DNA from 4 places in the Rahnella sp. PD4 genome. Region 3 is predicted to be linked to each of the others. Evidence: predicted binding sites of a transcription regulator. Region 3 holds the regulator's gene; each other region holds the start of a gene.
The links. Region 3 encodes CRP, which controls carbon source genes, mostly activating them, when cyclic AMP is high. Its sites were predicted from a motif close to ATGTGANNNNNNTCACAT; they were not measured.
Positions count from the first base shown of each region.

Region 1 (2,208 bases), on a different contig from region 3:
TCGCGGCAAACCCGCTGAAACAACCATAACCCCATGATATTTCTTAATACACGATAGCTGCCATCAATGCCGCCTTCGTTAGTGATATTGTCGTGAAGTGCCTCAGCATGGTTAAAGGCTTGCGGGCTTTCAATGCCCATCAGCGACCAGGTGCCGGAACTGAGGTAGGCGCTGTGTGAACGGGTCAGCGGGGCGGCAACCACCGCGCTGGCAGTATCGTGCGTCGCGACGCTGAATACCGGCACGCTGCGGCCGCGGGGGCTTTTCCACACTCCCCGGGAATGACCCGGCTGGGTGGGTTTTTGTAACCAGCGGCGTGGTACACCCGCCAGTTTCAGCAAGTCTTCGTCCCAGTCACCGGTGGCGAGATTGAGCATTTGCGTGGTGCTGGCGTTGGTGTATTCCCAGTTCAGTTTGCCGGTGAGGCGGTAAAAGAAATAATCCGGGATCATCAGCATGTGAGCCGCTTTATTGATGATGTCAGGCTGCTGTTCGCTCAATGCACGCAGTTGGTAAAGTGTATTAAACGGCATGAACTGGATGCCGGTTTTCTGGTACAAATTTTCACGGCCAAACTGCTGTTCCACCCGCGCCATCACGCCTTCCGTGCGGTTGTCACGATAAGCAACCGGCAAACCGACCCGCTGCCCCTGAGCATCAAGCAGGACGTAATCCACCCCCCAGGTATCAATCCCGATACCGTCAAGCTGAACACCGGACGCATCAAGGCGATTCAGCCCTTCAAGAATGTGTTTTTCCAGCGCATCAAGGTCCCAGGTATCGTGACCATCAACGCGGATCAGGTTATTAGGAAACCGGTGGATTTCTTTCAATGTCAGCGTTGCTGCCGGATCGGGATCCTGACGGGTAAATGTCGCCAGCATCACCCGGCCGCTGGAAGCGCCGAGGTCAATAGCGGCAAGATGGTGAGTTGTCATAGCGGCCATTCCTTATCGAAGATATGGCCAGTGTAGGGGGAGCGCCTGAAAGGCACCTTCCGGTGATTGCCACCGGTTTTGGCAGGATGGCAGCATTAAAAAGGTAGATGCGAGGCAGATCACATAATGCTCCAAAGCTGGCTGAAACAGGGCTATCCGCAGCTGAGTAATGCGGCATAAGCGATTGTGATCTTTGCCGCAGATCTGCATCAGGGCAGAGGGAATCTTTGAAATATGACCGTTTATGATGCTTTTACTGCCGTGGTTTGAAGGCAGGAAAGCAGGCCGCAGGGTAGGGTTGTTCCCCGAAGCACAGTGATTTTGAACCGGAGGTGATACATGACGTTACTGAGAGGTGATGATTATTTTGCGGCGCCTGAGCTGACCGTGACGGTTGAGCGCCGGCTCCCACAAGATGTATTCCCGGAGCACTACCATGATTTCCATGAAATTATGCTGGTGGAAAGCGGATCAGGTGTGCATATCTTTAACGACAACCCTTATACACTGACGGCCGGTGCGGTCTGTTTCGTGCGAGCCAGTGATCATCATCTGTTTGAAAATGTTGATAACTTACGTCTGACAAATGTGTTGTTCCGCTCACCGAAGGCGTTCCGTTTCATTCAGGACGTCAGCCACTTCCTTCCTCAGGAACATCACTATCAGTCTCAGATCCACTGGCAGCTCAGCCCGTGTGTACTTTCACAGGTGCTGAACTGCATTACACAACTTGAAGCACTGCCGGACAGCGTTGAAATGGAACATATCGCGACCCGTGAAAGTCTGTTTTTACAATTGCTGATCCTGCTTTATCAGGATTGTTTCCAGCCACAATTGCGAGATACCTCGGAAAACAGGGTCAATCAACTTTTGCAATGGCTCCAGTCGCATTACAGTGAGGAAGTGAACTGGACTGAAGCTGCAGAACGCTTCTCACTGGCGCTGCGAACATTACATCGTCAGATGAAGCATTACACTGGCATGACGCCGCAGCGGTATCTTAACCGGCTGAGGTTGCTGGAAGCGCGCCGTCGTTTACATCATAGCGATCAAAGCATTACCGATATCGCTTATGCCTGCGGGTTCAGTGACAGTAACCACTTCTCGACACAGTTTCGTCGGGAATTTTCGGTGTCGCCAAAACTCATGCGTGATCAGTTGCGTTAAACGGCACCTCTCGCAGTTTCCGGTATGTTTACCTGAGTACTGCCTCGTTTATTTTGTCGTCAAACGGGTGAGAGATTGCAAATATGTCGTTGAAATTGAATAA
Region 1 is NZ_JBLZQF010000003.1:25,207-27,414, forward strand. Features, by position in the region: gene rhaB (rhamnulokinase) at 1-938, opposite strand, end outside; gene rhaS (HTH-type transcriptional activator RhaS) at 1,278-2,105, shown strand; gene rhaR (HTH-type transcriptional activator RhaR) at 2,189-2,208, shown strand, end outside.
Region 1: a site for CRP is predicted at 1,046-1,063, ahead of rhaB (rhamnulokinase). Genes of this name have one in related genera too.

Region 2 (2,208 bases), on a different contig from region 3:
AGCGGATGGTTCGGATAATGCGAGCAGCGTACGGCGTTGAAGTTATGCTGCTTCATCAGCACGATGTCCCGGCGCATGGTGGCTTCGTCCATCACCTGACCGTTTTCAGGGTGATGCTCGTGGCGGTTGGTGCCGCGGATCAACACCGGCTGGCCGTTCACTTTCAGCAATCCGTTGCTGATTTCTACCTGACGGAAGCCCACATCGCAGGCTTCAGCTTCAATAAGCTGCCCCTGCGGAGAAATCAGGGAAACGACAGCGCGATAGAGGGCGGGCTGCTCAGCGCTCCACAACGCAGGCTGGCTGACCGGCAAACGCAGCGTGGTTCGGTCAAATGCCGACCCGCGCTCATCAATGATTTCGCTGCCGAGTGGTTGCAGATGCTGTGCAACCGGCTTGTCGCCCTGCCACAACTGGACGCGTATCTGGTAATCCGCTGCGTTTTCCTGCGGCACGGCGGCGCTGACCTGCACTTCCAGTTCGGCCTGCGTGAAGCCATGAAACAAATGCGTGCGCACCTGTAAGTCGGTAATCTGCTCCGCCGGTTTATGCAGCAAGGTGACGTCGCGGAAGATCCCGCTCATCCGCCACATATCCTGATCTTCCAGATAACTGCCGTCACTCCAGCGCAGCACCATGACCGCCAGACGGTTTTCACCGGCGTGCAGTACACCACTAAGATCGAATTCCGCCGGTAAACGGCTGTCCTGTGAATACCCGATCCACCGGCCGTTACACCATAAATAGAAAGCAGAGTTAACGCCGTTGAACACAATGCGCGTCTGCCCGCTGCTCAGCCAGTCATTATCCACAGAAACTGTGAGCGAGTAACAACCCGTAGGATTTTCTGCCGGTACAAACGGCGGATTGACGGGGATGGGGTATTGAACGTTGGTATAAATCGGTGCGTCATAACCCGCCAGTTGCCAGTTTGATGGCACCTGCACAGCGTCGGCACCTGCCAGATCCTGTTGCAGCCATTGCTCCGGCACGGCTTCAGGACGGTTAAAATAGCTGAATGCCCACTCGCCATTCAGGCTACGGATGTTTCCTGAAGCCTTATTATCTCTCGCTTCTTCTGCATCCCGCCAGCTGTTAAACGGCGGGTGTGCAGGTAACCTGTTGCACTGTGTCGAGGCCGGTTTTTCCCAGTCACGGCGGGCCAGAACAGTGGCCAGCGATGATAATTTATCTTCCGCTGATGTTGTCATAATATCTCCCCGGTAAATTGTTATGCGCTCACAATATGATAAACATGCGTAACCCGGACGAGTAAGTAAAGCGGAGGTATGCGGGAAAGGGACGCGGATCACAAATTCCGCGTCATGGGAGGGTTAAATCCGGTTCAGAGCGCGCTAAGCTGACGCGCGATGCGGATCAGCTCCTGCGATAAGGCTTCCTGTGACACCGGGTTTGTGCCCGGTCTGGCGGTCGTGTGGCGTTCAACCAAAGAAGTGGGCAGTAACAGCGAGGATTGCTGATGATCGCCATGCGTATGCAGATGCTCCACCAGCCGGTTAATGCTTTCGTGACCGAGCAGGCGGAAATCCTGTTTGATTGTGGTCAGCGGCGGGAAGAAAAATGCGCTGTCTTCAGTATCGTCATAACCCATCACCGAAATTTGTTCCGGTACCCGCAGACCAAACTCATGGACAGCACGCAGAACGCCGAGCGCCATCTGGTCATTGGCAACCAGAATCGCCGTAGGACGTTCGGGCTGACTGAGCAACAATAATGCCTGCTGATAACCCGAAGCCGCGCTCCAGTCACCATGCTGAACCGCACAGGGCGTAATATCGTGCAATGCCAGCGTCTTCAGCCAGCCTTCATAACGCAGCCGTGCAGAGATGGACTCGAGCGGGCCGGTCAGTACGGCAATCTGCTGATGCCCGAGCGCCAGTAAATGCGCCACGCCCTGCTCTGCCCCGCAGTGAGGATCGAACAGAATTTTGAACACATCAGCTTCAGGATCTACATCCAGAAACAACGCCGGTAAGTTGCCGCACAACTGCGCAATAGCCCCCGCATCGTCATTCGACAACGGCACGTTAATCAGCACGCCATCTACCCGCTGCGACATCAGTTCGTTTACTGCCGCACGACAGGCGGTCAGGCTCAGGTTATCAATCATCGAAATCACAACGTTGAAGCCTAACTGATTAGCACGGGTTTTCATCGCTGACGCAATTTGTGACGGCGCATGCAATG
Region 2 is NZ_JBLZQF010000003.1:384,408-386,615, reverse strand. Features, by position in the region: gene ACOZIO_RS10630 (beta-galactosidase) at 1-1,211, opposite strand, end outside; gene ACOZIO_RS10625 (LacI family DNA-binding transcriptional regulator) at 1,346-2,208, opposite strand, start outside.
Region 2: a site for CRP is predicted at 1,298-1,315, ahead of ACOZIO_RS10630 (beta-galactosidase). Genes of this name have one in related genera too.

Region 3 (2,208 bases):
CCTGAAAAAGCTGAAACAGTCGCTTATGGTGATGATGATGTCCGTGTTGTGGCAGCATGTGTAATTGCTGATAAAGCAGGGCAATCAGATCGATAACCTGCTGCTGACGGGTAAGTAATGGCGGCAACGCCGTCTCGGGATCGGTATGTTGCGTCAGCAGACTGTACTTGGCCTCGAAATAATCCGCGAGTTGCAGATAAAGCTGGCTGAGCGTTTCGCGCATAGGCTGTTCTTGCGAAATACGAAACCACACCCAGTTAAACACCCCGTACCAGGCTGTGCCTGCTGCGAACAGCACCGGTGCCTGCCACATCGGGCGCACGCCGACCATACTCAGTGTGAAAATAGTGGCTACCAGCGCGCCGGGTAACAGGCGCGCATGTAACGGGCTGATTTCACCGGTAACGCCGAGCAATAACGCCAGCGATAGCATGATCAGCGGCAGCGGAACGTGCCAGTTTTCCAGCATCAGTTGCAGCAGAATACTGCTCACGGCAAACAGTGAACCGCCGACGATCAGACGTTTGAAAAAGCGTTTGTGCGGGGTATCCAGACCGGCGATGTTACAGCAGGCCGGGCAGAGGGAAAACAGCAGACCCATTTGCAAGTTGCCAAACAGCCAGCAAATGCCAACAGGCAGGCACAACACCAGCGTCTGGCGCAGCGCGTAATTCACTTCAGGATGGTAAAACAGTTTTCGCCATAACGTCATGGGTAAAGCTTAGCCCATAAAAAAGGCGCGACAGTATTCTGCCGCGCCAATTTTCGAGGGATTAACGTGTGCCGTAAACGACAATCGTTTTCCCGTGTGCGGAGATCAGGCTCTGATCTTCCAGCATTTTGAGGATTCGTCCGACTGTTTCACGTGAACAACCGACGATTTGGCCAATTTCCTGACGGGTAATCTTGATTTGCATCCCGTCCGGATGGGTCATTGCATCAGGCTGTTTAGCCAGGTTGAGCAACGTTTGAGCGATACGACCGGTTACGTCGAGGAAGGCAAGGTTGCCGACTTTCTCTGACGTCACTTGCAGACGGTTGGCCATCTGCGCGGAGAGACGCATCAGAATATCCGGGTTAACCTGAATCAGCTGGCGGAACTTTTTATACGAAATTTCAGCCACTTCACAGGCAGTTTTAGCACGTACCCAGGCACTACGTTCCTGACCTTCTTCGAAGAGTCCCAGCTCACCGATGAAGTCACCTTGGTTAAGGTAGGACAGTATCATTTCCTTGCCTTCTTCATCTTTAATCAGGACAGCAACTGACCCTTTCACGATGTAGTAAAGCGTTTCGGCTTTTTCACCCTGGTGAATCAGCGTACTTTTAGAAGGATACTTATGTATATGACAGTGAGACAGGAACCATTCAAGAGTCGGGTCTGTTTGTGGCTTGCCGAGAACCATTAGCTATTATCCTCTGTTGTTATCGCTGCCCAAAATCACAGGGCTCAGAGTTCCCTGTATGGCACTTCAAATCCAAAGCGCCCTTTCAGCATATAACTCCCCAGAAATGCTGCAAGCGGATGTCGGAGTGCAACAGCCTGTTTATTGCTGTTAACACCGTGGGTTCTGTTCTTAAACCGCAAAAACCGTCACCGCAATTTACTGGAAAGTATGTTTCGGCTTTGTTTGTAGCACAGGTTTGAGATGCTGTCTTCTGTTGTCTCGCTTCAGCATGATGGCGATCGGGTTACGTTGCCAGATTTTGGTCTAAAGGGTACTCTGAGAGCAGATTTCTAAAAGTTTATTCACCGGGAGAATAGTTCATGCACGCACGTGTCAAATGGGTTGAAGGGCTGACCTTTTTAGGTGAGTCAGCGTCGGGTCATCAGATTTCAATGGATGGTAACGCGGGCGATAAAGCCCCAAGCCCGATGGAAATGTTACTGATGTCCGCAGGCGGCTGCAGTGCAATTGACGTGGTATCTATTTTACAGAAAGGCCGTAATGACGTGCGTGATTGTGAAGTGAAGCTGACTTCACAACGCCGCGAAGAAGCGCCGCGTCTGTTCACGCATATCAATCTGCATTTTATCGTCACCGGTAAGGATCTGACCGATAAGATTGTTGAACGTGCGGTCAGCCTTTCTGCCGAAAAATACTGTTCAGTGTCTCTGATGTTGGGTAAAGCGGCCACCATCACCCACAGCTTTGAAGTGATTGCAGCGGAATAAAGTTTACTCGATTTTCTTACCTTCCATCAGGC
Region 3 is NZ_JBLZQF010000005.1:15,534-17,741, reverse strand. Features, by position in the region: gene ACOZIO_RS14140 (YccS/YhfK family putative transporter) at 1-712, opposite strand, end outside; gene crp (cAMP-activated global transcriptional regulator CRP) at 774-1,406, opposite strand; gene ACOZIO_RS14130 (OsmC family protein) at 1,769-2,176, shown strand; gene ACOZIO_RS14125 (phosphoribulokinase) at 2,180-2,208, opposite strand, start outside.

Region 4 (2,208 bases), on a different contig from region 3:
TCTGCGAGCGGCTGATGTCATGTTGCTGGCAAAATTGCGCAATCCGGTGCCGCTGTTCTGCGCCCTGCGACGTGCGGATCACACAGTGTTTGCCCTGCGCCAGCGCTTGAGAAATCTGCGCGACCAGCGTTTGCTGCATATCGATAAATTCATCTGAAAACAAAGGCATAACATCGATATCCAGCAGCGAAATCGCTCTGTGCTGCATTACGCAGGCCACCTGTTGCAAGGCGATTTCACTCATCGAACCGACCACTGCCAGCAACGGCAATTTCTTACCGGATATCACCGGAGGATGTTCATTGTCATGCAACGCGGCATCGGTCAGCGCATGGATAAGACCCGAAGCCCCCACCATCAGCGGTCTGAATGGCAGGCTTTCAGCGGCCTGAACAATCAGCTTCAGATCTTCTGGCGTCTCGCTGTCCGCTATCAGAATGCGGACGCCGGACGCCACCAGAGCAAATATCACTTTGTGCAAATCACCGCTTCGTAACGCTTCAAGGCTGACGTGGTGCTGTTTCAGCGACGTCTGTTCAGCCAGTCGCTCTGCTATGCTGGCGGTATGCACCGGCGTTTTCGGATCGCTTGCAAATTCGGTTTCAGTCAGCAATTGGCCGTTGACGTAACATTTACCATCCGCCACCACACGACCAAGTGCAGGCACAGCGGGAGCGACAATCGCCAGCGGGCAATGGAGCGCCGTCAGCGCCGCTTCGGTTTCTGCCCCTAAATTACCGCGCAGAGTGGAATCAATTTTCTTAAACACCCAATGCTGACCAGAGATGGCCGCCATTCCCGCCTGCACAGCCAGGGTCACTTTCTGTGCCGCCTGTGCCGCGCTCAGCGCCCGGCTGTCACTGCTGTAAATCACCGCGCTTGCGCTGCTGCCCCTCTCCACTTCCGTCTGAATATCAAACTGCACATGCGCGGTCAGTCCCTGGCGGACAAGCGCCACGCCGGTGTCATTCGCGCCGGTAAAATCGTCAGCGATAACCAGAAGCGCAGCAGGCGTGCGATACGCCGGGATTGTCAGTGTTTCAGCCATCATGGCTCCGTAAAGGATCGGGTTGGGTTAATCTTGCTGGATATGATTATATTCAATCATGATTGATTATATGTGAGCAACATCAAATTATTCAACTTCAATTTCGCCTATAAATTGCCCTGACGATGTGAGGCATATCGACCTTTGGTGATTGAACTCACTCTTACAAAAGACTCAGACGGCAGGAATCAGGCATGAATATAGACAGTACGATCATCAGCGGTTATCAGTCATTACAGGACATTGGCTACCTTCTGACCGGAAAACGACAGGTGCTACTGGTCAGCGATAAGAACATTATCGGCCTGCCGCCGGTGCAATCGCTGATAGCACAGATGCAGAAAGCAGGCTGTCAGGTGACGGTAATTGATAACGTGCCGCCGGAGCCAAGCCAGCATGACGTGACGGCGATCCTAAGCGCGCTGAAAAAGCCTGTCGTAGATCTGGTGATTGGCGCAGGCGGCGGCAGCGTGCTGGATGTGGCAAAACTGCTTTCCCTGCTTTGTGCGGGCGATGAAAACGTCACGCTGGAAAGCCTGCTGGCCGGTGAAAAGCCGCAGCGCCGCACCCCGTCTTTGCTGATCCCGACCACTGCCGGCACCGGGTCAGAATCCACGCCAAACGCGATTCTGGCTATCCCGGAAAAGGAAACCAAAGTCGGCATTATTACGCCAGTGATGCTGCCTGATTATGTGGCGCTGGTGCCGGAACTGACCACCAGTATGCCTGCGCACATCGCGGCCTCCACCGGCATTGATGCGCTGTGCCATCTGTTCGAATGCTTTACGTCAGTGATCGCCAGTCCGGTCAGTGACAACTTTGCCCTGGTCGGCATGAAGAAACTGTTCGCCAGTATCGAAACGGCCGTCGCTGAGCCGGGAAATCTGGCAGCACGGCTGGATATGCTGTGGGCGTCTTATTACGGCGGCGCGTCGATTGCCCATGCCGGTACGCATATGGTGCATGCGATGTCCTATCCGCTCGGCGGGAAATATCACATTCCTCATGGGATTGCGAATGCCATTCTGCTGGCACCGTGCATGGCGTTTGTACGACCGTCGGCGGTCAGTAAATTCGCCCGCGCCTGGGATTTAATTCCGGACGCTGACCTGAAATTAAGTGAGGAAGAAAAATCCTATGCGCTGGTGGAATATTTTGAC
Region 4 is NZ_JBLZQF010000003.1:201,756-203,963, reverse strand. Features, by position in the region: gene dtnK (D-threonate kinase) at 1-1,051, opposite strand, end outside; gene ACOZIO_RS09785 (iron-containing alcohol dehydrogenase) at 1,243-2,208, shown strand, end outside.
Region 4: a site for CRP is predicted at 1,119-1,136, ahead of ACOZIO_RS09785 (iron-containing alcohol dehydrogenase). Genes of this name have one in related genera too.